Regions from separate parts of the Nonomuraea muscovyensis genome, predicted to be linked through region 1. Evidence: riboswitches for the same ligand, from Rfam matches in the RefSeq annotation. Region 1 holds a riboswitch; each other region holds the start of a gene.

Region 1 (9,428 bases):
CCGGGTCCCTCGTGAACGCGTTCACAAGCGCGGATAGACTGCGAGGGATCCCGGGGGACTCGCCGACGCGTCCCCCAGCCCGCCGCACGCCTTAAGGATCCATCCCGTGACAAAGCCCGTCGTTCTGGTCGCAGAGGAGCTCTCCGAGGCTGGCCTCGCCGTCCTCGGCGCCGATTTCGAGGTCCGCCACACCGACGGCGCCGACCGTTCCCAGCTGCTGCCCGCGCTCGCCGACGTGGACGCGCTGATCGTCCGCTCCGCCACGCAGGTCGACGCGGAGGCCATCGCCGCCGCGCCGAAGCTGCGCGTGGTCGCCCGCGCCGGTGTCGGTCTCGACAACGTCGACGTCGAGGCGGCCACCAAGGCCGGCGTCATGGTCGTCAACGCGCCGACCTCCAACATCACCAGCGCCGCCGAGCAGACCCTCGCGCTCATCCTGGCCAGCGCCCGCAACACGGCCCAGGCCCACGCCGCGCTGAAGAACGGCGAGTGGAAGCGGTCCAAGTACACCGGCGTCGAGCTCGACGGCAAGATCATCGGTATCCTCGGCCTGGGCAAGATCGGCCAGCTCGTGGCCCAGCGCCTGCAGCCGTTCGGCGTCGAGCTGATCGCCTACGACCCCTACCTGCCGCCGGCCCGCGCCGCGCAGATGGGCGTCAGGCTCGTCTCCCTCGACGAGGTCATCAAGCAGGCCGACTTCCTCACCGTGCACCTGCCCAAGTCCAAGGAGACCGTCGGCCTCATCGGCGACAAGGAGCTGCACGAGGTCAAGCCGTCGGTGCGGATCATCAACGTGGCCCGCGGCGGCATCGTCGACGAGGGCGCCCTCTACACGGCGATCAAGGAGGGCCGCGTGGCAGGCGCCGGCCTCGACGTCTTCGCCAAGGAGCCCTGCACCGACAGCCCGCTGTTCGAGCTGGACCAGGTCGTGGCCACGCCGCACCTCGGCGCCTCCACGCACGAGGCCCAGGAGAAGGCCGGCACCCAGGTCGCGCGGAGCGTGAAGCTGGCGCTGGCGGGCGAGTTCGTGCCGGACGCGGTCAACGTCCAGGGCGGCGCGGTGGCCGAGGAGGTCAAGCCGGGCCTGCCGCTGGCCGAGAAGCTGGGCCGGGTCTTCACCGCCCTCGCGGGCGAGGTCGCCACCAAGCTCGACGTCGAGGTGCGCGGCGAGATCGCCTCGCAGGACGTGCGCGTGCTCGAACTGGCCGCGCTCAAGGGCGTCTTCAACGACGTGGTGGAGGACTCCGTCACCTACGTCAACGCCCCGCTGCTGGCCAAGGAGCGCGGCGTCAGCGTCGAGCTGGTGACCAGCTCCGACAGCCCCGACTGGCGCAACGTGGTGACCGTGCGCGGCGTGCTCGCCGACGGCCGCCAGGTCTCGGTGTCCGGCACGCTCTCCGGCCCCCGGCAGATCACGAAGATCGTCGAGGTCAACGGCTACGAGATGGAGATCGAGCCGACCGAGCACCTGTGCTTCCTGACCTACGCCGACCGCCCCGGCATCGTGGGCGTCGTCGGTCACCTTCTCGGCGAGCACGGCATCAACATCGCCTCGATGCAGGTGGCCCGTGACGTCAAGGGCGGCAAGGCGCTCATCGCGCTGACCGTCGACTCGGCCATCCCGGCCGAGGTGCTGGAGCAGATCGTCTCCGAGATCGGCGCCGAGAGCGGCCGCACGGTCGACCTGGAGGACTGAGCCCGTACGGGTGTGCGGCTGCCGCCGGCGTGGTCCGGCGGCAGCCGCATTTTTGTCTCAAGATACGAGATATTAGGACATCCAACGAGACAGCATGTCTGCCACCAGGTACTGTTTTCTGTGATGCGCCAGGTTCTCGTACTCATTACCTGCCGCGGCGGGGCCTGTTAGGGCAGGTCGACCACCCGCCGCGGTGAGCGGCGTCGCGTCGGCCATCAGTCCCTTTCGTCCGGTCCGTGACCCGGACCACGAGTTCAGGCCCGGTCGGATCCGTGACCGGGATCCGGCTCTCCTCACCCGACGCCCTGCGAAACGAGATGAGCAGCGACATGTACGAGATGTATCCCTGGAATCGTGCCGACGAGCGCGACAACGAGGCCGCCGAGGCCCTGCAGACCGCCCTCGACCGCCGCGACAACGGCGGAGCCCCCGAGAGCCCGGGCCGCTAGGCCCCGAACTCCAGCCGGTAGAACGCGGCCAGCCGCCGCACGCCCGGCATCTTGCCCGCCACCCGCACCAGGAGCCGGTACGGCCCCGGCAGCCGGTCGTAGCCGTCGAGGTCGAAGACGCTCAGCGCGTCCACGCAGCGCAGTTTCGGGCTGATCGACAGCAGGTCGGCCGGCCCGTCGATGCCCCAGCGCATCGTGGCGCCGGCCTTGCGGACCGGCGGGTTGAGCTTCTGCAGCCGCAGGCCGCGGGAGTGCAGCGCGTCGAAGAGCAACTGGCCGCTCGCGAACCCCTCGGCGATCCGCCGCAGCAGGGCCCGGCCGCCGTCCCGGTCGAGGTAGTAGAGCAGACCCTCGGCGACGACCAGCACCGGCTTGTCCTGAGGGACGCGGTCGAGCCACCCGGTGTCGGTGACCGACGAGCCGATCATCGTGTACCGGGGCCGGTCGGGGAACAGGCGCCGGCGCAGCTCGATGACGTCGGGGTAGTCGACGTCGTACCAGTCGACGCCCGGCGGCGGGTCGAGCCGGTGGGCGCGCGTGTCGAGGCCGCAGCCCAGATGGAGCACGCTCGCCTCCGGGTGGCGGGCCAGGAACTCCCGGGCCCAGCCGTCGAGGAACCGGGCCCGCAGCGCCACGGCGGCGGCGCTGCCCCGCGTCATGCCGGTGCGGCGGAAGTCGTGGTCGATCCGCCGGGCGATCTCCAGGGAGAGGGTGTCGGCGAGGATCGGGTGCGGCGCGCGGGCGTCGAGCGCCCTGCCGTACAGGGTGGCGAGGAGCGTGGCCTTCTCGGCGGTCAGTCGCACCTTCTCGGTTGCCATGTCCTCACGGTAGTACGCGCGACCGCACCCGTCCGGGTGACTACAGCGTGGTGGCGACCGGCATGGCCGGTGGGGGAGCCTGGCGCAGCTCGCGGATGTGCGCCCAGCGCTTGACGCCCTTCGGATCGGGCCGGACGGCGCCCACGAAGGAGCTGCGGCGTCCCGCGTCCAGGCGTTCCTCCTTGACCACGTCGCCGGTGCGTGGCGCGTGGACCATGTGGCCGGGGCGGGAGATCATGCCCACGTGGCCGAGGCCGTGGAAGAAGACGAGGTCGCCGGGCCTGAGGTCCTTCCAGGCGATCTTCCTGGAGAAGGCGCCGTACTGGGAGGCGGCGACGCGAGGCAGTTCGATGCCCGCGGCCTGGTAGGCGCGGAGCATGAGGCCGGAGCAGTCGTAGCCGCTCGTGCTCGTCCCGCCCCACACGTAGGGGGTGCCCTGCTTGTCCAGGGCGTACCTGACGGCGATCTTCCAGGCGGGGAGCTGGACGTTCCGGGTCCTGGCGCGCTTGACGTCGGCGCCGGTGAGGGTGACGCCTTCGGGGTCAGGCGCCACTGTGGGGGAGGCCGCCGCAGGTGAGGTCACTGCGGGGGAGGCCACCGTGGCGGGCGCCGCCGCGGCGGCGGGGGAGGCGGCCGCGAGTCCGGCGATGGTCACGGCGGCGGCGAGCGCGGGGATGAGCGCGGGGGTGGGTAGGGGGATGGGCAGGGTGATGGGCATGGCGATGCGCGGCACGAGGAGTCCTTCCACACGGCCGGCCGGGTTAGCTGACGGGCTCGGGCCTGGAAGTGGCCCTACGGCGCGCGGACGTGCCGATTCGCCCCAGAGGGGAGTGGGTCCCCGGCTCCGCGCAACGGCTGCGCGGATTAGGCTTGAGGGACTCTAACGAAACGGTCAAAGCACCGCAATACGGGTAAAAGGGATGTCCGGTGTTTGAGATGCGGTGTTCGTCAGCCGAGACGAGCCGGTAAGGTACCGCCCATGGAGTCGCGCAACATACGCCTGGCCGTGATCCCCGGAGACGGCATCGGCGCCGAGGTCGTCGCCGAAGGACTCAAGGTGCTCGAGGCTGTCGGCACCAAGATCGAGGCCACCCACTACGATCTGGGTGCCGCCCGCTACCACCGCACCGGCGAGACGCTGCCCGACGCGGTCCTGGAGGAGCTGCGCGGCTACGACGCGATCCTGCTCGGCGCCGTCGGCGACCCCAGCGTGCCGCCCGGCATCCTGGAGCGCGACCTGCTGCTCCGCCTGCGCTTCACCTTCGACCACTACGTCAACCTGCGCCCGGTCAAGCTCTTCCCCGGCGTCGAGACCCCGCTGGCCGACACCTCGGCCGAGGACATCGACATGATCGTGGTGCGTGAGGGCACCGAGGGCCTCTACGCGGGCACCGGCGGCGCCATGCGGCGCGGCACGCCGCACGAGATCGCCACCCAGGAGTCGCTCAACACCGCCTACGGCGTCGAGCGCGTGGTCCGCTACGCCTTCGAGAAGGCACGCTCGCGGCCCCGCAAGAAGCTGACGTTGGTCCACAAGACCAACGTGCTGACCTTCGCCGGCGACCTCTGGCAGCGCACGGTCAACCAGGTCGCCGAGGAGTTCCCCGAGGTCGCCACCGACTACTGCCACATCGACGCGGCCTCGATGTACTTCGTCACCCAGCCCGAGCGCTTCGACGTGGTCGTCACCGACAACCTCTTCGGCGACATCATCACCGACCTCGGCGCCGCCATCGCCGGTGGCATCGGCCTGGCCGCCAGCGGCAACGTCAACCCCGACCGCACCGCGCCCAGCATGTTCGAGCCGGTGCACGGCAGCGCCCCCGACATCGCCGGGCAGGCCAAGGCCGACCCGACCGCCACCATCCTGTCGGTCGCCATGCTCCTCGACCACCTCGGCCTGCGGGCCGAGGCCGCCCGCGTCGAGCAGGCCGTCGCCGACGACATCGTCGAGCGGCCGGCCGGAGGGGTGGGCCGCTCCACCCACGAGATCGGCGACGACATCACCGCGCGAGTATCGAGCTAGGGCCGCCTCAGCTCGACCAAGCGCCTGGCGGTCCGCACCGGACCCGCCAGGCGCTTTTCGCATGCCAAGGGCACAAAACACACCCCATCACCCCTTGCCATCCCAAATGGCGAGACAATAGGAAGTACTGACCGCCGCCGAGCAGTCCAGGCCGGCACCGCGCCACAGTAGAGAGAAGGACGTCCGTCATGACCATCGCTCAGAAGCTCAGCTTCGACGTGCAGCTATCCGACCACGCTCGCACCGCGGCCGAGCGGGAGCAGGTACTGACGAACCCGGGCTTCGGGCAGACCTTCACCGACCACATGGTCGTCATCGACTACACCGACGGCCGCGGCTGGCACGACGCCCGGCTCGTGCCGTACGGGCCGCTCAGCCTCGACCCGGCGACGTCGGTCCTGCACTACGCGCAGGAACTGTTCGAGGGACTCAAGGCCTACCGCCAGGTCAACGGCTCCATCGTGGCCTTCCGCCCGTACGCCAACGCGGCCCGGCTCAACCGCTCGGCCGCTCGCATGGCGATGCCGGAACTGCCGGAGGAGACGTTCGTCGAGTCGCTGGAACTGCTCGTGCAGACCGACCGGGAGTGGGTGCCGACCACCGAAGGGCACAGCCTCTACCTGCGGCCCTTCCTCATCGCCACCCAGGTCGGCCTCGGCGTGAACTACCCCTCGCGCACCTACTCCTACATCGTCATCGCCTCCCCGGCCGCCTCCTACTTCAGCGGTGGCGTCAAGCCGGTCTCGGTGTGGCTGTCGACCGAGTACACCCGCGCCGCCCCGGGCGGCACCGGGTTCGCCAAGTGCGGCGGCAACTACGCCGCCGCCTTCGTCGCCCAGCGCCAGGCCGTCGAGAACGGCTGCGACCAGGTCGTGTGGCTGGACGCCCAGGCGCACGAGTACGTCGAGGAGATGGGCGGGATGAACCTGTTCTTCGTCTTCGGCGACGAGCTCGTCACCCCCGCGCTCACCGGGACGCTGCTGCCCGGCATCACCCGCGAATCGATCCTCACCCTCGCCGCCGACCTCGGCCTGGAGGCGGAGGAGCGCCTCGTCTCGGTGGAGGAGTGGCAGGCCGGCTGCGAGTCGGGCGAGCTGACGGAGGTCTTCGCCTGCGGCACGGCCGCGGTGGTCACGCCGGTGGGCTCGGTCAAGGGCGCCGGCCGCGCCTGGACCATCGGCGACGGCACGCCCGGCCCGGTCACGATGCGGGTGCGCGAGGAACTGGTCGGCATCCAGTACGGCTCGCGCCCCGACCCGCACGGCTGGGTCCACAAGATCTGCTAGCCGTCACCCCCGGCCATGGGGGCTCACTCGTCGACGAGCTTGCCGGTGTCGAGAGTGAGCTTCCACGGTCCGGGAAGGTCCAGCGGCTCACCGATGGCCACATCGGTGTGGTGCAGGTAGACGCCCCTGTCGGAAGGATGGCTCATCAGGCTGCAGATGCCCTTGAGCGGGTCGATCCGGAGGAAGAGTGGCACCCCGGCCGCCGCGTAGCCGCCGGGCTTGATGGCGTAGTCGTCGTGGACGCTGCTGGGCGACACCACCTCCACCACCAGCAGGGTGTCGGCGGCGTAGAGCTGGTCGTCACCCCACGTGCGCGGCTCCGGCGACGCGACGGTCAGGTCGGGGATATAGCGATCAGCCTGGGCCCCGAGGAAGAGCGTGATGTGGGTCCCGATGTCCCAGTCGTGCTCGGTGGCCCGGTGGATGATCTGCTTGAGCAGCCTGGAGATGGCCTTGTTGTGGTTCCATGTCGGCACCTCGTTCACCACGATCCGGTCGTGGATGAGCTCCACCCGGTGTTTGGGCAGCAGATCGCAGACGGCCTGATAGTGCTGGTCGAGTGGCAGCGTTTGGACGTGCTCGGTCTTGGGGCGTTCCAGAACCTTGGCCATGCTTCCATCATCCCCTCCTGGGCGATAAGCGCAACGTGCTTCGTGAGATACTCACCGTAACGATGCGCGTCAACATTCGCCCAAGCTTTCGCAAACTCGTTCGCTAGTTCTTTCGGATCATGGTCAACCCGTCGGCCAGGGGCAGCAGCACCGTCGTGACCCGGGGGTCCGCCGCCACCAGGTCGTTGAACTCACGTATCGACACCGTCGTCGGAGTCTCGTCCGCCGGGTCCGTGACGCGGCCCGACCACAGGGTGTTGTCCACCATGAGCAGCCCGCCCGGCCGCAGCCGCTCGACGAGCAGCTCGTAGTAGACCGGGTAGCCCTGCTTGTCGGCGTCCAGGAAGGCCAGGTCGACCGGCTGGTCGAAGGCGGCGAGCGTGTCGGCGGCGGGCCCGAGGGTGAGCGTGACGCGGTCGGTGAGCCCGGCGCGCTCCCAGTGGCGCCGGGCGATCGACGTCCACTCCTCGCTCACGTCGAAGCAGTGCAGCCGGCCGCCGGACAGCCCGCGGGCGATGCAGATGGACGAGTAACCGGTGAACGTCCCCACCTCCACCGCCACGTCCGGCGCCACCAGTTGGGTGATCATGGTGAGGAAGCGGCCCTGGTCGGGGGAGATCTGCATCCCCGCGCTGTCGCCGGTCGCGGCGAGCGTCTCGGCGGCGAGCTCCTCCAGCAGCCGGTCGGGCGGCGTGCAGTGGTCGAGGAGGTAGCGGGCGACGTCGGGCTGGAGCACGGAAGCCTTCATCAGGCCATTGTGGCGGACCGTCACGATCTTCGCGGCGCCCGGCCCGCCCGGCCGACCCTTTGCGCCCGCTTTGGGGTAGTGTCTCGGCCGATCAACGAGGTGAGGCGGGGAATGAAGACGAGGTTGGCGGTGGCCGTCGTGGCCGCCTGCGCGGTGCTGGCCGTGATCGCTGCGCTGGGGCTCACCGAGCCGGCGACGTCGTCGCAGGGCGTCCGGCTGGTACGGCAGGGCGACGGCAGCATGGTGCTGGCCGACACCGGTGGTGACGCTCCCGTGCTCGACGTCTACGAGGACTACGACTGCCCGGTCTGCAAGGAGCTGCACACCCGGGTCGACGCGACGATCCAGCGCCTGGCCAGGGAGGGCAAGGTCAAGGTCGTCTTCCACCCGGTGACGATCTTCCGCGACGAGCCGATGCGCTCCAACTCCGTCCGGGCCGCCGCCGCCGCGCGGTGCGTCCCGGAGGCCAACTGGCTCGCCTTCCGCGACGAGCTCTACCGCATGCAGCCCGCCCCGCACGGCGAGGCGTCGGGCTTCACGGTGGAGGAGCTCGCCGGGGCCGCGCGGAAGGCGGGCGCGGCCGTGGACGAGTGCGTGACCTCCCAGGTGTACGCCGAGGCCCACCTGCAGGAGAGCGCCAAGGTCCGGATCGACGGCACGCCCACGCTGGTGCTCGACGGGCGGGTGCTGGGTGACGAGGCGTTCGACCCGAACGCCCTGGAAGCGGCCGTCGTCGGGGAGCCCGGCGTCACGGTGTGAGCCCGGCCCGGGTCGATCGTTCGTCCCAGAGGATGAGACCGATGTGCCAGATCGTGAGTGCGTGTGGCAGACTGCCAGGCACCATGTTCTACGGTCTGCTCATTATCAGCAGGCGCGCTGGCTGACAAAGGGACACCGCCAGCGCGCAGACCTCTCACGTCCGTGAGGGGTCTTTTTGTTTTCCGGGGTTTCAGGGTTTTCCAGGGAGAGACGACACCATGGCCGACGACCGCTTCCACGTCTATGACACGACGCTGCGTGACGGCGCACAGCAGGAGGGGCTCAACCTCACCGTCGCTGACAAGCTCGCCGTCGCGCGCCACCTGGACGGCCTGGGCGTCGGCTTCATCGAAGGGGGCTGGCCGGGCGCCAACCCCAAGGACACGGAGTTCTTCAGGCGCGCTCGAACAGAGCTCGACCTGAGACACGCGCAGCTTGCCGCGTTCGGCGCGACCCGCCGGGCCGGTGTGAAGGCAGCCGACGACCCTTTGGTGGCCGCACTGCGCGAATCCGGCGCGCCGGTCGTGACTCTTGTCGCCAAGAGCCACGACCGGCACGTGGAGCTGGCCCTCCGCACGAGTCTCCAGGAAAACCTGGCGATGATCCGCGACACGGTTTCCCACCTTCGTGCGGAGGGACAGCGAGTCTTCCTCGATGCCGAGCACTTCTTCGACGGCTACCGGTCCAACCCAGCGTACGCGCTGGAGGTGCTCAGGACGGCGGCCGAGGCCGGCGCCGACGTCGTCGCCCTGTGCGACACCAACGGCGGCATGCTGCCCGACGAGCTGGCCGAGATCGTGCACGCCGCCGCCCAGACCGACGCCCGCGTCGGCATCCACTGCCACGACGACACCGGCTGCGCCGTCGCCAACACCCTGGCCGCCGTCAAGGCGGGCGCCACGCACGTGCAGGGCTGCGCCAACGGCTACGGCGAGCGCTCCGGCAACGCCAACCTCTTCACCGTGGTCGCCAACCTCCAGCTCAAGCGCGGCTTCGACCTGGTGCCCCCGCAGGCGCTCGCCGACATGACCCGCA
Region 2 (9,428 bases), on a different contig from region 1:
GCCGTGGAGATCCTCGGCACCGACAAGCTGGTCATGATGCACGCGACGTCCACGTACCCGCTGCCTCCCGAGGAGGCGAACCTGCGCACGATCACGACGCTCAAGGAGCGCTACGGCGTGCCGGTCGGCTACTCCGGCCACGAGCGCGGACTGCAGATCTCGCTGGCCGCGGTGACGCTCGGCGCGGTCTGCGTGGAGCGGCACATCACGCTCGACCGCACCATGTGGGGCTCCGACCACGCCGCCTCGCTGGAGCCGGCCGGGCTGGAGCACCTGGTCCGCGACATCCGGATCATCGAGCAGGCCCTGGGCGACGGCGTCAAGCGCGTCTTCCCCGGCGAGGAGGCCCCCAAGGCCCGCCTGCGTCGCGTGACCGTCTGACCGGGTCCCGCGCTTTGATCACTCTTTCGGTCGTCGTGCCCGTCCGGGACTGCGCGCGCTACATCGGCGACGCGCTGTCCTCGCTGTGCCGCAACAGCCGGGGCGACTTCGAGTTCATCGTGGTGGACGACGGGTCCACGGACGGGACCGGCGACGTCGCCGACGACTTCCGCGGCGACCTGCCCGGCCTGGCCGTGATCCGCAACCCCGTGCCGCTGGGGCTGGCGGACGCGCGCAACACCGGGCTCGAGGCGGCCACCGGCCGGTACGTGACGTTCATGGACGGCGACGACTGGCTCGCCCCCGGCCACCTGGAGCGGCTGGTCGCGGCCATCGACGGGCTCGGCTGCGACTTCGTGCGCACCGACCACGTGCAGGCCGAGGGCCGTAAGCGGGTCGTGCACCGCGCCCCGCTGGCGCGGCGGGACATGGTGCTCGACCCGCGCGAGGCGATCCTGCCGGCCGGGGTGCGGACCATGGTCGACTACCCGTACGCCTGGGCGGGCGTCTACCGCCGCTCGCTGCACGACCTGCTGCGCTTCCCCGGCTCGCTGCACACCGCCGAGGACCGGCCGTGGATCTGGCGGCTGCACCAGGAGGCGGCCACGTTCGCCGTGGTGTCGCTCGCCGGGCTCTTCTACCGGCGGCAGGTGGCCGGGTCGCTGACGCAGGTGGGCGACGAGCGGCAGCTCCACTTCTTCGACGCGTTCGAGCTGGTCTTCAAGGACGTCGAGGAGGAGTTCCGGCCCAAGGCGGTGCGCAACTTCTGCTCGCTGCTCGCCCACCACCTGCGGCTCGCCGACCGGTTCACGCCGCGGCTGCGGGCCCGCTTCGAGGAGCGCGGCGTCGCCATGGTGCGCGGCCTGCCGCCGGACCTCGTCGTCGAGTCGCTGGCGGGGATGTCCGCCGAACGCGAGGCCGTCCTGCGGACGCTCCTGCCCGACCTGCCCCCCAGCCCACACGTGCGGTACCGGTCCCGGCCGGGCCGCGACCGGGAGGACCCGTGACCGGACCCGACCCCGCCGGCGCCCCGCAGCGGCGCGACGGCACCACGGTCTGCTACGCCTCGACCCTGTTCGGCGCGATGTCGCTGGCGGCGGCGATCGACGAGGGCGGCTTCGGCTCCGGCGGCCGGCGCGTCCTGATCGTCTCGACCAACTCCGCGGTCCCCGAGGTGACCGTGCCGCTCGACCGGACACCCGGGTTCGCGGCACTGCGCTCCCGCTTCGACGAGATCCACTCGTGGAACGAGCTGATCGCGCCGCTGCACCCGGCCGACTGGCGGGCACGGGTGATCGAGGTGCCGATGATGGAACGGCTGATCCGCGGCCACCTCGGGCTCGGCCGGGTGGACGAGCTGGTGCTGGAGTCCGTGGCCGTGCCGCCCGCGCGGACGATCGCCGGGCTGGTGCGCGACTGCCCGGTCACCGTCTACTCCGACGGGCTGATGAGCTACGGGCCGACCCGCGACCCGCTGCCCGCCGACATCTTCCGCCGCGTCACCCGGCTGCTCCACCTCGACCTGGTGCCCGGCCTGACGCCGCTGCTGCTCAGCGAGTACGGGGTGCCCGCCGAGGTGCTGCCGGAGGCGGCGTTCCTGAAGGTCGTCCGCGAGGTGGCCGGCACCTCGCCGGGCCTGCCGCACGGGGAGGCGATGATCCTCGGGCAGTACCTGTCGTCGCTCGGCATCGTCACGCCCGAGGAGGAGGCGGAGCTGCACGAGGGGATGCTGCGCGCGCTGGCCGCCCGCGGGCACACGACGATCGTCTTCAAGCCGCACCCGGCCGCCGGGCGTGGCCACACCCGCCTGCTGCGCGCCGCCGCCGGGCGACTGGGCGTGCGACTGGAGGTGGTGGGCGAGAGCGTGCCCGCCGAGGTGTGCTTCGACGCCTCGCGGCTGAGCCTGGTGGCCGGCTGCTTCTCGACCGGACTGGTGACGGCGCGGCGCTACTTCGGGCTGCCGGTGGCCTCGTACGGGACCGAGCTGGTGCTGGAGCGGCTCACCCCGTACGAGAACAGCAACCGGGTGCCGGTCACGATCGTGGACGCGTTGCTGCCCCGGCTGTCGTCGGACGGCGAGCTGCGTGAGCCGCCCGCCGCCGACCTGGCGGCGCTGGTGCGCGGGGTGGGCTACTGCATGCAGGCCGAGGCGTACCCGGAGCTGCGGCCCGAGGGGGCGGCCTCCTTCGACCCGCGCTACTTCAGGCGCAAGCGCCTGGAGACCCTCGGCCTGGCTCCCCGGCCCACCGCCCTCACCCGCCTGCGCCGCAGGCTGCGCGCCGCCCTCTGATCATCGGGTCACCGGCGGCCCGCGCTCGCTGCCCGGCTCCGGGGCCGAGCGGCGCGGGTCAGGGGAAGGCGCGCAGGTAGCGGCGCACGCGGCGTTTCGCGCGATAGCCGGCGCGGAGCATGGGCGGCGGCACCTCCACGCGCAGGCGGGCGCGGCGCCGGGCGGCGGCGTGCTCCGGCCCGTCCAGCAGGGAGCGCGGCGGCGTCGCCGGGCCGGCCACCAGGGCCGCGAGCCGTACGGTCCAGTCGTCGCCGCCCGCGGGGTGGAAGTAGTTGGCCGCGCACCACCCGGCGTCGGCGGTGCGGAACGCGCCGCCGGCCAGGTCGTCGAGCGTGCCGAGCAGGCCGGAGCCCTCGAACACCAGGTTGATCATCTCGGCGTTCACCCCGAAGTCGCTGAGCACCAGCGACGGAACGCCGTGCGCGACGGCCTCCAGGGCGGCCGTCGAGCTGACCGTGACGAACCCCGCGGCCCGCGCGAGTTGCTCGTGCATCGGGCCTGTCTCGAACCCGAGCCGGCCCGGCTCGCCCAGCTCCCGCCAGAGCCGCTGGTAGTGGTGGCGCTCGTTGTGGGTCTGCCGCTCGTCCTCCCAGGCGCGCAGCTTCACCACCACGTCGAGGTCGGGGCGGTCGGCGGCCAGCCGGGCCAGGGCGCCCAGGATCCGCTCGCGTTCCTCGCGCTGCCTCGGCACCTTGGCCTGGGTGGCGAACACGACCCGGTCACCGCCGCCTGCCGTGGCGGGCGACCCGCCGCGCGGGCGCAGGAAGGGCAGCCTCGCCAGGCCGATCGCCCCTCCCCCGCCGAGCCGCGCGGCGATCTCGCCGAACTCGGCCACCTCCCGCCGGCTGTGCAGCACGAACAGGTCGCAGCCGCTGCGGTACAGCCACGCCTTCTCCGTCGCGGGCACCGAGATGCCCGGCAGGCCGGTGACGAACACCGGCCGCGGCCGCAGCCCGTCCAGCACGTCGGCCACCAGCACGTCCACGACGGGCCCGGTGCAGGCCACGAGCACCACGTCGGGCCGCATCCGCTCGGCCGTGCGCCGCAGGGCGCGCGCCGACAGCACCTGCGGCAGGGGCTCGGCGACCGGCGCACCGCTCAGCGCGGCGGCGATCTGGCCCGGCGAGGGGGCGATCGGCGTGCGGATCACCGCGAGCCGCGTCGTGCAGCCCGGCGGCAGGTCGGCGAGCAGGCAGGCCGCCCATTTCAGGTACGAGTCGGAGTCGGCGACAGCCAGCACCCTCACCCGGTGACTCCTGTCAGATGCGAGCGCAGCGCGGGAGCCGCCCTGCTGGTCCACCAGTCGTCCGGCACGTCGACCGGCTCCACCGCGACGCCGCGCGAGCCGAGGAGCACGCGCAGCGAGGTGATCGCGGTCGACGGCAGGCTGAGCACCCGCTGGCCCGGGTCCAGGCCGCGCAGCGTGAGCTCGGCCGGGGCGCCGCCCTCGTGCACGGTGATGCCGGGCCGCTCGCGGATCAGCGCCACGTCCACGGGGTCCTCGCGCCGGTGCGGGTAGTAGGCGAGCGGCTCCTCGCCGGCCAGGTTCGTGAGCCAGCGCAGGTAGCGGTCGCGGTGCACCAGGCCGTTGCGGACCAGCGCGGTGCCCAGCACCACGGTGCGCTCGGCCGGACCGGGCTCGGGCGGCTGGGCCCGCAACCAGGCGAAGTCATGGCGTACCAGGTCGACTCCGGCGCGGCGGACGCCCTCGTCCAGCTCCGCCGAGACCGGCAGCGCGGTGAAGACCGTGACGCGGCTCGCGCGCAGCCGGACGGCGGCGGCCAGCCCGAGCGCCGCGCGGGCGAACCCGGGCCGGGCGCGCGCCCTCAGCAGCGGCCGATACGGGCCCGCCGCGAGCAGTTCCAGCAACCGGATCGTGGCCAGCCCGTCGTCGACGACGACCAGGCGGCGCGGCCCGGCGGTCAGCCAGCGCAGCTGCACCCGGCCGGAGAACGCGTCACCGGCGGCGTCGAGCCTGCGCGGCAGGTGTTCGGCCGGCTCCGCCAGCTCCAGCCCTTCCGGGAGGGCCATGCGGCGCAGCTCCCGGCGCGTCGCCTTGAGCGCGCGCTGCCCGGCACGGGGCACGACGGCCGTCGCGGGGCCGAGGAGGCCGGCGTGGTGGGCCTCGACGGCGCACAGCATCTGGAGGGGAGACTCGACCCAGGCCGACGCCCGCTCGCGCACTCTGCTCCCTTCGCCGGTTCCCGGCTCAAGCCGGTGCGCCACAAGCTAACCCGGCCGCCTTACGCCTCCGGGAACGACGCGTGAACACTTCCTCCCGCCCGGGACGGAACCGGTCGCCCGGACGGGGGCCCGCCAGCCGAGGGGCAAATGGGGATATAGGTGTCTTTGGGGTAATGAGGGTCGATAGGATCCGTTGCCGTGAAAGATCTCGCATGGGGCATCGCGGCGACCGGCGGCATCGCGCGGACCGTGGGAGCGGTCATCGCGGCGGAGCCCGGGATGCGGGTCGCGGCCGTCGGCTCCCGTGACGTGACGCGGGCCAGGGAACTGGCCGGCGCCCTGGGGGCCGAGTCCGCCTACGGCTCCTACGCGGAGCTGTGCGCCGACCCCGCCGTGGACGCCGTCTACGTGGCCACCCCGCACGCCCAGCACCTGGAGGTGGCCGAGGCCGCCATCGCGAACGGCAAGGCCGTGCTGTGCGAGAAGCCGCTGGCCGCGTCGGTGGCCGACACCGAGCGGATGGTGCGCCTGGCCCGCGAGGCCGGGATCTTCCTGATGGAAGCGATGTGGATGCGCTTCAACCCGCTGATCCGGCGGGTGGCGACGGACCCGCGCTTCGGCGAGATCCGATCGGTGCACGCCTCGTTCGGCTTCTCCTCGCCGTACGACCCGGCGCACCGGCTGTGGGCACCGGAGCTGGGCGGCGGGGCACTGCTCGACCTGGGGATCTACCCGTTCGGGCTGGCGCAGTTGCTGCTCGGCCGGCCGGAGCGGCTGGCGATGACCGGTTCGCTGGCGCCGTCCGGGGTGGACGCGGAGGCGGCGGGGGTGCTGGTCTACCCCGGCGGGAGGCGGGCGCTGGTCGAGGTGTCGCTGCGCGGCGCCTTCCCCAACAGCGCGTACGTGGTGGGCACCGGGATGCGCGCCGACATCCAGGCGCCGTTCTGGGCGCCGGAGCGGCTGGTGCTCAGCGGGCCGTCGATGGAGCCCGAGATCCACGAGCTGGACCCGGCCGACAACGGCTACGCCGGAGAGGTGCGCGAGGTGCGCGAGGCCCTGGCCGAGGGCCGGACCGAGAGCGCCGTGATGCCCCTTGACGAAAGCGTTGCCATGGCCCGCCTCCTGGCCGACGCTCGTCAGCAAGTCTCCTGACTTGCGCTTTGCCCTATTGTAAACCGCTTGCCCCATGCATTACCTTATGGGGCATTCACGGCATACGTCCGGTTTCGGCCGGTTCGTAGCCGGCCCATCGCAAAGATCGATCACAGGACCCCCCTGTGACCGCTGAATCCGCCCTGCGCGGAACCGGGGACCCATGTCCTTTGGGGTGAATCGGCACGTCAGTGCCGAAGGGCAGCTTCCACGCCCGAACCCGTCAGCTAACCCGGTAAGCGGCATGGAAGCAAGGAGTATCCCCGCTCGATGGCCATCAACCGTCTTTACCGTGCCCGGAAGACCCCCCTCCTGCGCGCCGGTGCCGGCGTCACCCTCACCCTCACGGCCGCGTTCGGCCTGTCCTCCCCCGCCCTCGCCGACGTCCCCGAGCAGGCGCCGCGGGCCGCGTCGGCAGGGCACAAGCAGCAGGCCAACAAGATCAGCGTGACCGCCTCGCAGCTCCTGCAGCTGGCCCGAGCCCAGGTCGGCACCACGGAGAACGCCTACGGCGGCGGCACGAAGTTCCAGCAGTGGTACGCCGGCTCCCAGCGCGCCATGGAGACCGTCCGCCGCGACGGCGGCAGCCGCAGGGGCTACCTCAACGCCCCCTGGTGCGCGATGTTCGTCTCCTGGGTCGGCGAGAAGCTCGGCGCCCGCCCGCAGGTCGGCTGGGACGCCTGGACCGTGGCGCACGCCAGGTGGTTCGTGGCCAACAAGCGCTGGGGCAGCGCGCCCAAGCCCGGCGCCGTCGTCTTCTTCTCCTGGAGCGGCGGCAAGTCCCTGACCTCGATCAGGCACGTCGGCTTCGTGGTCAAGGACAACGGCAACGGCACCATCTCCACGATCGAGGGCAACACGGGCAACGGCCGGGTCGAGGAGCGCGTCCGGTCCAAGTCGGACGTCGTCGGCTACGGCTACCCCGAGTACGCCGGCTGACCGCGGACCCGACCCCCGCACGGCGAGTGCGCGCCCGGACCCTGGGCGCGCACTCGCCGTTTTCCAGCCTCCGGGCACCGCCCGGAAGACTGTCCGGCATGGGCACGAAACGTGCCGATAAGATGGGAGCGCTCCCAACTACCGCTTCACGGCGTTTCGTACCCTAAACCCGTTTCGCCACACACCAATCGCCTCTCAGGTAACGGTTCCGTTTCGGGACGTTGACGCCCGCACGCCGTGCGGGCACTCTTTGTGGGAGCGCTCCCAAAGACCCTCCCACTCGCCGCGGCAGGCCGCGGTGCACCTCCCACATCCACACCCAAGAGGGGTACGGAATGACGAACCACAAGCGCTTTGTTGTGACCGGCGTCGCGCTCACCGCGCTGGCGGCCGTCGCCGCGTGCAGCGGCGGCGGAGGCGACACGAAGACGGCCACCCAGAGCGGCTCCGCGGCCGAGCCGGTCACCATCAACGTGCACACCTTCGGCGGCGGCGAGAACTTCGGCTACGACGAGGCCGTCAAGAAGTGGAACGCCGAGCACCCGAACATCCAGATCAAGTACCAGAACCTGACCGACCGGTTCGAGGACGTGTACCTGCCGCAGCTTCTCCAGCGCCTCCAGGCGGGGGCGGGCGCCGGGGACGTCGTCGGCATCGACGAGGGCGCGATGGGCCTCATGGCCGCCCGCCCGCAGTTCTTCGCCGACCTGAGCCAGTACGGCCTCGACAGCCGCAAGGCCGACTTCCCCGCCTCCAAGTGGGAGGCCGGCCTCAACACCGACGGCAAGCTGTTCGCCCTGGGCACCGACATGGGCGGCATGACGATGTGCTACCGCAAGGACCTGTTCGAGAAGGCGGGCCTGCCCACCGACCGTGAAGAGGTCGGCAAGCTGTGGCCCGACTGGAACGCCTTCTTCGAGACCGGCAAGAAGTTCGAGGCCGCCAAGACCGGCGCCAAGTTCATGGACGGGCCCAACACGATCTACAACGTGATCCTGTTCCAGGAGGCCCCGAAGAACGGCAACCTGGCGTACTTCGACAAGAGCAACCAGCTCATCGTCGAGAAGAACCCGGCCGTCAAGACCTCCTTCGACTGGGTGCAGAAGTTCAGCCAGGCCGGGCTGACCGCCAAGCTGCAGGCGTGGAGCCCGGCGTGGGACAAGGCCATCAAGGGCGGCGGCTTCGCCACCATGGGCTGCCCGTCCTGGATGCTCGGCGTCATCGAGGGCAAGGCCGGCGAGTCCAACAAGGGCAACTGGGACGTCGCGGCCGTGCCGGGCGGCTCGGGCAACTGGGGCGGCTCCTGGCTCGCGGTGCCCAAGCAGAGCAAGCACCCCAAGGAGGCCGCCGAGGTCCTGAACTACCTCACCGGCAAGGACGGCCACGTTGCCGCCTTCAAGGAGGCCGGCGCCTTCCCCAGCTCGATCCCCGCGCAGCAGGACCCCGAGGTGTCGGGCCTGAAGAACGCCTACTTCAACGACGCGCCGACCGGCCAGATCTTCGCCGCCTCGGTCGCGAACCTGCAGCCGGTGTTCTTCGGCGAGAAGCACGCGCAGGTGAAGACCGCGGTCGAGAAGGTGCTGGAGGGCATGGACCAGGGCGCGGTCAAGTACGACGAGGCCTGGACGAAGTTCGTCGAGGCGGGCGTGAAGGCAGCGGGCTGACCCCCGCACTCCGGACGCGGTGGCGCCCGTCCCCCCTCCTCGGGCGCCACCCTTCCCCCACCCCGCTGGAAAGGTTTCCATGACTCTCCAACTCGCGCCGCCGCGGCAGGGGCCGCCCAGCCAGGCCCCGCCACCCGGGCGGTGGGGTCGCTTCGACCTCAAGGGCGTGCCGTACCTGCTGGTGTCGCCCTACTACGTGCTGTTCGCGATCTTCGGCGTCTTCCCCCTGGCCTACACGCTGTGGCTGTCCCTGCACGACTGGGAGCTCGCGGGCGACAAGACCTTCACCGGCCTGGACAACTACGTCAAGCTCGTCACCGACGCGTCCTTCTGGAACGCGGTGATCAACACGCTCGGCATGTTCGCCCTGGCCACGGTCCCGCAGTTGGTGCTGGCCCTGATGCTGGCCAACGCGCTGAACAAGCGGCTCAAGGGCAGGCTGCTGCTGCGCCTGGGCGTGCTGCTGCCGCTGGTGACCTCGGTGGTGGCCGTGGCGGTGATCTTCAGCCAGCTCTACAGCCGCGACTACGGGTTGTTCAACTGGATCCTGAGCTGGTTCGGCGTCGAGCCGATCGTCTGGCAGAACGAGAAGTGGTCGTCCTGGCTCGCGATCTCCACGATGGTCGACTGGCGCTGGACCGGCTACAACGCGATCATCCTGCTCGCCGCGATGCAGACCATCCCCCGCGACCTGTACGAGGCGGCCGCGCTCGACGGCGCCTCGGCCCGCAGGCAGTTCTGGCAGATCACGGTGCCGATGCTGCGGCCGACGCTGGTGTTCGTCGTCTTCATCTCCACCATCGGCGGGATGACGCTGT
Region 3 (9,428 bases), on a different contig from region 1:
AAAGGGCACTGGCAAGCTGCTCGACGTACACCACGTCCGGCAGCTCGCGGTCGGGGAAACGCAGGATGCTGAAGGCGCCGCCCTCGGCGCTGTGGCCGCCGAAGCTGAACGGCATGATCTGGATCGTGATGTTCGGCTGGCGCATCAGGTCGGCGAGATGCTCCAGTTGGGCGCGCATCACCTCGGCGCCGCCGATGGGACGCCGCAGCGCCGCCTCGTCGATGACGGCCCAGAAGAAGGGGCCGTCGGGCCGGTCGAGGACCCGCTGGCGCTCCAGGCGCAGGTCGACCCTGCGGGCGATCTCGTCGGAGGAGATGCCGGCCGACCCGGCGGTGACGACCGCGCGGGCGTACTCCTTGGTCTGCAGCAGTCCGGGCACGAACTGCACCTCGTACGTCCTGATGCGCGCCGCGGCCTCCTCCAGGCCCACGTACGCCTGGAACCACGTCGGCAGGACGTCGTTGAACCGATGCCACCAGCCGGGCTCGTTGGCCTTGCCCACCAGGGCGATGACGGCCTCGCGCGCCTGTTCGTCGACGACTCCGTAGAGCGTCAGCAGGTCGGAGACGTCGCGCTCCTTGAAGCCGACGCGGCCGAGCTCCATACGGCTGATCTTGGACTCCGACCCCCTGATGAGGTGGCCCGCCTCCTCGCGGGTGACGCCCTTCGCCTCCCTGAGCCGGCGCAGTTGGGAGCCCAGGAGAATGCGCAGCGCCGTAGGGCCGGAACCCGGCTGGTTCTGCGTCACTCTTCCTCCTATCGCGGTCCGCACACACAGTGACACCAGACCGACGTGTATGACAAGGTCTCAACCACGTGTCCGAAACGGATAGCCCGGCCGGTACCAATCCTGTGGGTGCACATTGCAGGTGCACGTGCATTTGGGTCTTGCAGCAGCACGGAGTCGTGTCCCATGATGGTCTAGTGCATTTTGGCCATACATGCACCAAATCGACGGCTGCAGGAGGTATCGGCGGGATGGTGGAGGACCCCTTGGCCACTGCCGACTGCCTGCAGATCACCCGCGAGGTGGGCTTCGACCACCTGCTGACGGCCGACAAGCCGTACACCACCTCCTATCCCCTGCCCTTCCAGGCCGACTCGGTCAAGACGGCACGGGACGTCACCCGCTCGACGCTGGCCGACTGGGGCCTGACGGAGCTGGGCGACGACGCGGCCCTGGTGGTCTCCGAGCTGGTGACGAACGCGGTCCGGTACGCGATGTACGCCGGCGGCCGACGGGGCATCAAGCTGCTGCTGATGCGGGTGGCCCCGCACGTGCTGCTGGCCGTGGCCGACCCGAGCGACGAGATGCCGACCCCCAAGGAGCCCGACTTCGTCTCCGAGAACGGGCGCGGCCTGTACATCGTCGAGACGTACAGCCAGCGCTGGGGCTGGGACCCGCTGGACAGCGGCGGCAAGGCCGTCTGGGCCCTCTTCCACGCCGGACCGTGACCGCGGGGCACGGCACGCCCACGGACAGGTCCAAGGCCTCTCCTCTGTCACGTCCTCTGTCATGCCGCCACAGGCGTGGGAGTTAGTCCATCTCGTCGCCCCCCTTCCACGTCCACATCGGGACGTCGCGCAGCGGGTGCAGCTCCCCGTCGGTGGCGGCGCGGGAGTTCTGCTGGGCCACCCGCGAGCCGAACTCCAGGTGCTCGCGCACCGCCTCGCGAAACGGCTCGTCGCCGGGCAGCCCCGCCTCGTCGAGGGACTCCATGTACAGCTCGACGAAACGCTCGCGCTGCTCGTCGGTGATGTCGAGATGGCGGTGCACCCGGATGACGTGGTCGAAACCCACCTCGCGGGTGAAACGGTCGGGGCCGCCGAAGGACTCGGCCGTGAACCAGGTCAGGTGATCGACGTGGGTGGCGCGACGCTCCGTGAACAACTGGCCGAGCAGGGGATCCTCGAGGACCTTCGTGTAGAGGATCTCCTCGAGCCGGTGTAACGCCTCGTCGCCGCCTGCGTGCGCGTACAGACTGGTCATGCCCTCACGGTCATGGACGATCGCGGGGATGTCCAGGTCGGGTTCGCGGCGCGTGGGCAGCGGCGGGAAGGCGAAACCCCCGGACCCGGAGGTTCGAGGGTTTCCGATGTCCTGAGACATCACACAGTCGGGGCGACAGGATTTGAACCTGCGACTTCTTGCTCCCAAAGCAAGCGCGCTGCCAAGCTGCGCCACGCCCCGTCTCGCCGGGTGCGCACGCGCTCCGCAACTCCGGTACGCTTACGCCCTGACGACGGATGAAGTCTAGACCAGTCTTCGACCGGTTCGTGCGGACGTAGCTCAATGGTAGAGCCCTAGTCTTCCAAACTAGCTACGCGGGTTCGATTCCCGTCGTCCGCTCTCACAGCGAAAGGCCAGGTCAACCCGTATGGGTGACCTGGCCTTCGTGATCTTCGCCCGAGTCGTCCGATCTTCGTGTCCGCTGGGGCTCGATCGTTCTCGGCGCAGGCTCCGCGGGATGGACGCCTCGCCGTAGCAAGGGTGACGCAGGCATCGTGTCGGCAGGCCGCTGCGGGGGGCGGCCTGCCTCGTGGCGTGGCGGGCCCCGGTCGTCCCCAAGGCGACGGCCTCGGCCCCGGGAAGCGGTGGTCGCCCGCCGTCACCGCGCTGCGTCGAGCCGGGTGCGCCTTCGGTCATCGTGCGAACGCCCGGGATCGGGCGGGCAGTAGGCTCGGGGGCGATGCGTGTACGACCGATCTCGCCCGAGGCCCTGGTGCGGGAGCTGGCCGAGCGGATCGACGCCCGGCCGCGTACGGGACGGGTGCGGGTGGCTGTGGACGGCGCGCCGCCCAGCCGGCCCGGGTGGCTGGCCGACGAGTTGGTGGGGCCGTTGAAGCTGCGCGGCCGCCCCGTCGTGCGGGTGTCCGCCGCCGACTTCCTGCGGCCGGCCTCGCTGCGGCTGGAGTACGGCCGGACGGATCCCGAGGCGTTCTACGACTGGCTCGATGTCGGCGGCCTGCGCAGGGAAGTCCTCGACCCCCTGGGACCCGGCGGCTCGGGCCGGGTGCTGCCGGCGCTGTGGGACAGTGTGGCCGACCGGGCCTACCGCCTGCCGTACCGGTCGCTGCCCGAGGGCGGGGTGCTGCTGCTGGACGGGACGCTGCTGCTGGGCAGGGGCCTGCCGTTCGACATGAGCGTCCACCTGTGGCTGTCGGAGGCGGCGCTGGCGCGCGGGACCGGCGAGGAGGAGCGGTGGCGGTTGCCCGCGTACGCGCGCTACGAGCGCGAGGCGCGGCCGGGACAGAGCGCCGACGTCGTCGTGCGCGCCGACCGCCCAGGACACCCGGCGCTCCAGGTGAGCGGTTGACGGCGGCGGGCTTGGAACGCGCCAATCACGCGCGCAGACTGGTGCAATGACGCTTCCCAGCCACTGGTACAACATCGTCCCCGATCTGCCCGTCCCGCCTCCGCCGCCACTCCACCCCGGCACGCGGCAGCCCGTGGGGCCCGAGGACCTGGCGCCGCTCTTCCCGATGGAGCTGATCGGGCAGGAGGTGAGCACCGAGCGGTTCGTCGCGATCCCGCAGGAGGTGCTCGACGTCTATCGGATGTGGCGGCCGACGCCGCTGCTGCGCGCCCGCCGGCTGGAGCGGGCGCTCGGCACCCCCGCCAGGATCTACTACAAGTACGAGGGCGGCTCCCCCGCCGGGTCGCACAAGCCCAACACCGCCGTCCCGCAGGCGTTCTACAACGCACGCGACGGCGTGCGCAAGCTGACCACCGAGACCGGCGCCGGGCAGTGGGGCAGCGCGCTGGCCTTCGCGTGCGCGCAGTTCGGCCTGGACTGCGAGATCTGGATGGTCCGGGCCTCCTATGACCAGAAGCCCTACCGCCGCTCGCTCATGCGGGTCTACGGCGCGACCGTGCACGCCAGCCCGTCACCGGTGACGGCCGCGGGCAGCAAGGTGCTCGCCGACGATCCCGGCTCCACCGGCAGCCTCGGCATCGCCATCAGCGAGGCGGTCGAGATGGCCGCCGCCGGCTCCGACGTGCGATACGCGCTCGGCTCGGTGCTCAACCACGTGCTGCTGCACCAGACGGTGATCGGCGAGGAGGCGCTCCGGCAGTTGACGGAGGTGCCCGACGTGATCATCGGGTGCACCGGGGGCGGGTCCAACTTCGGCGGCCTCGTCTTCCCGTTCCTGCGGGAGAAGCTGGCGGGGCGGATCGACCCGGTGATCCGCGCGGTCGAGCCCGCGGCGTGCCCGACGTTCACCAGGGGCGTCTACGCCTACGACTTCGGCGACACCGCCGGGCTGACGCCGCTGCTGAAGATGCACACACTCGGCCACGACTTCGTGCCCGACCCGATCCACGCGGGCGGCCTGCGCTACCACGGCATGTCGCCGCTGCTGTCACACATGTACGAGCTGGGCATGTTCGAGGCGGTCAGCAAGTCGCAGTCGGAGTGCTTCGAGGCGGGGGTGCGGTTCGCCCGTACCGAGGGCATCCTGCCCGCACCCGAGCCGACGCACGCGCTGGCCGAGACCATCGCCGAGGCACTGCGCTGCAAGGAGACGGGCGAGCCGAAGGTGATCCTGACCGCGCTGTGCGGCCACGGCCACTTCGACCTGGCCGCCTACGACCGCTATCTGTCGGGCGCGATGGAGGACTTCGCGCTGCCGCAGGAGCGCATCGACGAGGCCCTGACGACCCTGCCCGGCTGACGCCGGCGAGCGCGACAGCGCCCGTGGCGGACGGCCCGTCGTGGACGCCCGTCGTGGACGCCCGTGGTGGGCAGTCCCAGATGGACACCCGTGGTGGGCGGGAGGAGGCCGCCGCGGGCGCCCGCGCGGTCAGCGCGCCGTGGGGCGCTTGCCGTGGTTGGCCTTCTTCTTCTTGCGGGCCTTGCCTTTGCGCGCGCGCTTTGCCATGGCATCTCCCTCACCGGTCGGGTTCCACATGCCTCCCCAAGGTCTCTCGTCTCCGGTCGTGACACAAGCGACACCCCGTATCTAACATTCCCCAACATTTGCATGTCATAATTTGGTGGAATCTGTTGGGAGGAGCGGGGACGTGCTGGCACAGCAGCGGCAGCAGGCGATCCTCGAGCGCGTCCGCAGCAACGGCGGCGTGCGGGTGGCCGACCTCGTGCGGGAGCTCGGGGTCTCCGACATGACGATCCGCCGCGATCTCGAGGTCCTCGCAGAGCGGGGCCTGCTCGCCAAGGTGCACGGCGGCGCCACGGCCCTCGGCCCCGGGTCCACGGAGGAGCCGGGCTTCACCGCCAAGTCGGCCCGCCAGCAGCCCGAGAAGGAGGCCATCGCGCGGCGCGCCGCGCGGCTCGTCGAGCCCGGCACCGCTGTGGCGCTGTCGGCCGGCACCACCACCTGGGCGCTCGCCCACCACCTGGTCGGCGTGCCCGAGCTGACGGTGATCACCAATTCGGTGCCCGTCGCCGATGTCTTCCACCGCAACCCGCGGGCCGACCGCACGGTGGTGCTCACCGGTGGCGTGCGCACCCCGTCCGACGCGCTCGTGGGCCCCGTCGCGGTCGCCGCGATCCGGCGCCTGCACGTGGACACCCTGTTCCTCGGGGTGCACGGGATGAGCGTGCGGGCCGGGTTCACCACGCCCAACCTGCTGGAGTCGGAGACCGACCGGGAACTGGTTGGCGCGGCGCGGCGGTTGGTGGTCCCGGCCGACCACACGAAATGGAACACCGTCGGCATCAGCACGATCGCCGAACTCACCGAGGCGGACGTGGTCGTGAGCGACGCGGGACTGCCCGAGGACGCACGTTTGGAGCTGGCCGAACGGGCCGGCGAACTGATCATCGCGGAAGGGTCGCCGTGAAGCGCACCATCACCCATCTGGCCGACGGCCGGGAGCTCATCTACTTCGACCGCCGGGACGACGCCGACCGCGGCGCGATCGACCGCCGGCCGCTCGATCCCCGGCCGGTGGCCTCGGAGCTGCGCTACGACCCGCTGACCGAGGAGTGGATCGCGATCGCCGGGCACCGGCAGACGCGCACGTTCATGCCGCCGGCCGACGAGTGCCCGCTGTGCCCGTCGACCGACACGCGTCTGTCGGAGATCCCCGCGCACGAGTACGACGTGGTGGTGTTCGAGAACCGCTTCCCCTCCTTCTCCGGCAACCTCGGGACCTACGCCGAGGCGGGCGGGCTGAGCGAGGTGCGTCCGGGCGTGGGGCGGTGCGAGGTGGTGTGCTTCACCTCCGACCACTCCTCGTCGTTCTCGCGCCTGAGCGACGACCAGGTCGAGCTGGTCATGGAGGCCTGGGCCGACCGTACGGCGGAGCTGTCCGCGATCGACGGCGTGGAGCAGGTCTTCTGCTTCGAGAACCGCGGCGAGGAGATCGGCATCACGCTGACCCACCCGCACGGGCAGATCTACGCCTACCCCTACGTGACGCCGCGGACCAAACTCCAGCTGGGCGCCGCCGCCCGCTACGCCGCCGCGCACGACGGCCGCAACCTGTTCGCCGACGTGCTGGCGGCCGAGCGTGCGGGGGCGCGGGTGGTGGCGGCCAACGAGCTGTGGACGGCCTTCGTGCCCGCAGCGGCGCGCTGGCCGTTCGAGGTGCATCTCTACCCGCACCGGCAGGTGCCCGACCTCGCGGCGCTGTCGGAGGCCGAACGGGCCGCGTTCGCCCCGCTCTACACCTCGGTGCTGCGGGCGTTCGACGGCCTGTTCGGCGTCGTCATGCCGTACATCGCGGCCTGGCACCAGGCACCGGTGCGCGAGCAGCGTGACCTGGGCTATCTTCACCTGGAGCTGTTCAGCATCAGGCGCGCGCCCGGCAAGCTCAAGTATCTGGCCGGCTCGGAGTCGGCGATGGGCGCGTTCGTCAACGACGTGCTGCCGGAGGAGGCGGCACGCATGCTTCGATCACAGGTAGATCACTAATTGGTTGCTACTTGGGCTCGCGTGACCATCGATTTACTGTTAATGTCCCTTTCGCACCGGCCGGAACGGCCGGTGCACCAAAGCCTAATCTCGGGCGCGTCGCCCGCGAGCCGGGGACCCAAGCACCTGGGGTGAATCCACGCCTGTGGTAGGGAAGCTACTCCCTCCCGAACCCGTCAGCTAACCCGGTCGGCAAGAGGGAGAGGAAAACCTACGTGGCGGCTGCGTCCCCCGCGCGTCTTGCCATCGGTCTCACCATCGCCGCTGTCGTGGCCTCCAGCCCGGCGGCCCCCGCGCTGGCCAAGCCCAAGCCAGACGAGACCAAGCTCCGCTCGGAACTGAAGCAACTCAACTCCAAGGTCGACGGCCTCATCAAGAAGTACAACCTCAAGCGGGTCGAGCTGGCCAAGGCCCAGCAGGCCGCCAAGGTCGCCCAGAAGCGGCTCACCACCGCCGAGAAGGCCCTGGCGGAGGCCGAGAAGAAGGTCGTCGAGATCGCGCAGTTGCGCTACCAGAGCGGCGACCAGTCGTTGCCGACGTTCCTGCTCCCGGTCACCGGTGCGGGCGCCGCGGTGCTGGAGCAGCTCTTGGCCGAGCAGCAGGCGGTGGTCGACGGTTTCGCCGCCGTCCGCGACGAGAAGAAGAAGGCCGCCGAGGAGGCCGCCGCCCTCGCCGCCAAGATCCGCACCGACACGACGACCGTGGCCGGGCAGCGCGAAGAGGCCGAGGACGTCATCGTCGACATCGAGGACAAGCTCGAGGACCTCATCCCCGTCAGCACCGGCCGCCGCTCGAACGGGACCTGGGCACCGCAGCTGCCGTCCGGCTCCGACAACATCACGGCCCGCACGCGGGCGATGCGTGAGCTGATCAAGCGGAACTTCGCGTTGCCGTTCACGGTCGGCTGTTTCCGCTCGGGTTCGAGCGGCGAGCATCCGCTGGGCCGGGCCTGCGACTTCATGATGAGCACGGGCGGCAGCATGCCGTCGGCCGGCAACCAGGCGCTGGGCGACCGCGTCGCCGCGTGGGCCGTGGAGAACAAGGCGAAGCTCGGGGTCAAGTACGTGATCTGGAAGCAGCGCATCAACCACGGCTCGGGCTGGAGCCCCATGGCCAATCGGGGCAGCATCACCGAGAACCACTTCGACCACGTGCACATCTCGATGTACTGAAGGGGCGAATAGCATCCGATGAGCTATTCGCTGCCTTGACGAAGGCGTTTGAGCTGGTCATGAGGTCGTCCTGCGCGTTGATGCGCGGCCGTCCGCCTGCCACTTCCCACCTTGCTGCCCTCCAGTCCCACGAACGCCGCCATGGTGTCCTGGCAGAGGGCAGCCTCGAAGGCCGGCAGAACGCAGACCAAGCCGCGCAGATCGGGCGCGAAGAGTTCGAGGCTGTCTGCGCCGCAGCCGGACGTCATGTCGCCGGCAGGACCGACGTCGCATTCTCCGACAGTCGGATGGAATCATCGAAGCTCAGCATCTGCCCTGGTCGAGAGCTGATGAGGATGGACGACGTGACGAGAGTGGCTGAGACGCTGCTTGATGCTTACGAGAGCCAATTGCGGGCTCTGGTGCCGCTGGAGTTACCGTGGGGAGCTGTCGTCGAGCGGGATGGACCACTGGTACGAACCCACTACGGCACCCACGCAACCGTCCACCATGCCGCTCTCCGCGACGACCTGGCGGGATTGATCCGACGGCAGCAGGAGCTCTTCGCGGCACGCTGTGAGCCGGTCGAGTGGAAGGTCTACTCTCACGACGCCCCACTGCTCGGCGAATCGCTGCGAGCCGCAGGCTTCGTCCCGGGGCCGGAGCGCACTCTTCTGATGGCCGACATCGCGAAGGTCCCGTCACCCGAAGACCTCCCGCCGGGCATGCGCATACGGCCCCATCTCCCCGGGGAACGTGAGCGGCTGCGCCGTAGGGCCGCGGTCGTGCCCGAGCAGCGACGGCCGCTCTCGGAGTTGGAGGCCGACGGGACAGCCCCGCGGGACAGGATCGGAGATGGAGATCCTGCTGCTGGAGTATGACGGGCGAATCCTGGACGCCGTCTGGATCGAACGCGTGGGCGGCACCGACTTCGCAGCCATTGGCGGAATCACCGGCCCCCGCCGCGAACTGCTCCAAGCCGCGGCCGCCTGGGCGGAATGGCGCGGTGTCCGGCAGGTGTTCCGACACCGTACGCCGCGACATCTCGTCGCGGAGGCACCTGGCTCGCTGGTCCCTGCCTACGCTGCGACGGGCTTCCATGCGATCGCCCAGGTGAGCACCTACCGCTGGGCGCCCGCCGGTGAGCCGGCACGGGACCGTCCCGCAAAGCAGCTCCTGTCAGACCCCGAGCACGACAAGATCTGGAAGCGGTTCGAGACCCGGTTCGAGGTGACCTACGAGACCGCCGCTCGGGGGATCACCGAACCTCCAGCTTCCGCTACCTGGCATCTCGACGCCGTCGAACATCCGGACGATCCGCTGCTGGCCGAGGTGGAGACGATCATCGAGCGCGGACTACGCGCCAGCGCGCGGCCCGGCGACCGGCTCTACCGC

What was found. A riboswitch is a leader RNA that binds a small molecule or an ion and turns the genes downstream of it on or off. The one in region 1 is predicted to bind cyclic di-AMP.
Region 2: another riboswitch for cyclic di-AMP. It lies ahead of FHU36_RS00075 (CHAP domain-containing protein); the one in region 1 lies ahead of FHU36_RS46075 (C40 family peptidase).
Region 3: another riboswitch for cyclic di-AMP. It lies ahead of FHU36_RS30860 (coiled-coil domain-containing protein); the one in region 1 lies ahead of FHU36_RS46075 (C40 family peptidase).

Annotation. Positions count from the first base shown of each region.
Region 1 covers NZ_JACHJB010000004.1:448,116-457,543, reverse strand. The annotation lists gene serA (phosphoglycerate dehydrogenase) at 107-1,696, shown strand; gene FHU36_RS46080 (hypothetical protein) at 2,014-2,145, shown strand; gene FHU36_RS39905 (class I SAM-dependent methyltransferase) at 2,142-2,963, opposite strand; gene FHU36_RS46075 (C40 family peptidase) at 3,004-3,696, opposite strand; cyclic di-AMP (ydaO/yuaA leader) riboswitch at 3,700-3,844, opposite strand; gene FHU36_RS39895 (3-isopropylmalate dehydrogenase) at 3,943-4,989, shown strand; gene FHU36_RS39890 (branched-chain amino acid aminotransferase) at 5,178-6,275, shown strand; gene FHU36_RS39885 (Uma2 family endonuclease) at 6,299-6,886, opposite strand; gene FHU36_RS39880 (O-methyltransferase) at 6,990-7,634, opposite strand; gene FHU36_RS39875 (DsbA family protein) at 7,746-8,393, shown strand; gene cimA (citramalate synthase) at 8,612-9,428, shown strand, end outside.
Region 2 covers NZ_JACHJB010000001.1:11,560-20,987, forward strand. The annotation lists gene FHU36_RS00045 (N-acetylneuraminate synthase family protein) at 1-381, shown strand, start outside; gene FHU36_RS00050 (glycosyltransferase family 2 protein) at 396-1,388, shown strand; gene FHU36_RS00055 (polysialyltransferase family glycosyltransferase) at 1,385-2,671, shown strand; gene FHU36_RS00060 (DUF6716 putative glycosyltransferase) at 2,730-3,917, opposite strand; gene FHU36_RS00065 (hypothetical protein) at 3,914-4,855, opposite strand; gene FHU36_RS46150 (Gfo/Idh/MocA family protein) at 5,054-6,007, shown strand; cyclic di-AMP (ydaO/yuaA leader) riboswitch at 6,128-6,264, shown strand; gene FHU36_RS00075 (CHAP domain-containing protein) at 6,278-6,946, shown strand; gene FHU36_RS00080 (ABC transporter substrate-binding protein) at 7,282-8,610, shown strand; gene FHU36_RS00085 (carbohydrate ABC transporter permease) at 8,690-9,428, shown strand, end outside.
Region 3 covers NZ_JACHJB010000002.1:3,054,433-3,063,860, forward strand. The annotation lists gene FHU36_RS30815 (Sco1979 family transcriptional regulator) at 1-748, opposite strand, end outside; gene FHU36_RS30820 (ATP-binding protein) at 994-1,455, shown strand; gene FHU36_RS30825 (group II truncated hemoglobin) at 1,538-1,990, opposite strand; tRNA gene FHU36_RS30830 (tRNA-Pro) at 2,118-2,191, opposite strand; tRNA gene FHU36_RS30835 (tRNA-Gly) at 2,280-2,350, shown strand; gene FHU36_RS30840 (nucleoside/nucleotide kinase family protein) at 2,691-3,317, shown strand; partial or broken gene FHU36_RS30845 (TrpB-like pyridoxal phosphate-dependent enzyme) at 3,358-4,677, shown strand; gene FHU36_RS46945 (50S ribosomal protein bL37) at 4,807-4,884, opposite strand; gene FHU36_RS30850 (DeoR/GlpR family DNA-binding transcription regulator) at 5,027-5,806, shown strand; gene galT (galactose-1-phosphate uridylyltransferase) at 5,803-6,882, shown strand; cyclic di-AMP (ydaO/yuaA leader) riboswitch at 6,954-7,092, shown strand; gene FHU36_RS30860 (coiled-coil domain-containing protein) at 7,098-8,054, shown strand; gene FHU36_RS30865 (hypothetical protein) at 8,390-8,914, shown strand; gene FHU36_RS30870 (DUF2716 domain-containing protein) at 8,889-9,428, shown strand, end outside.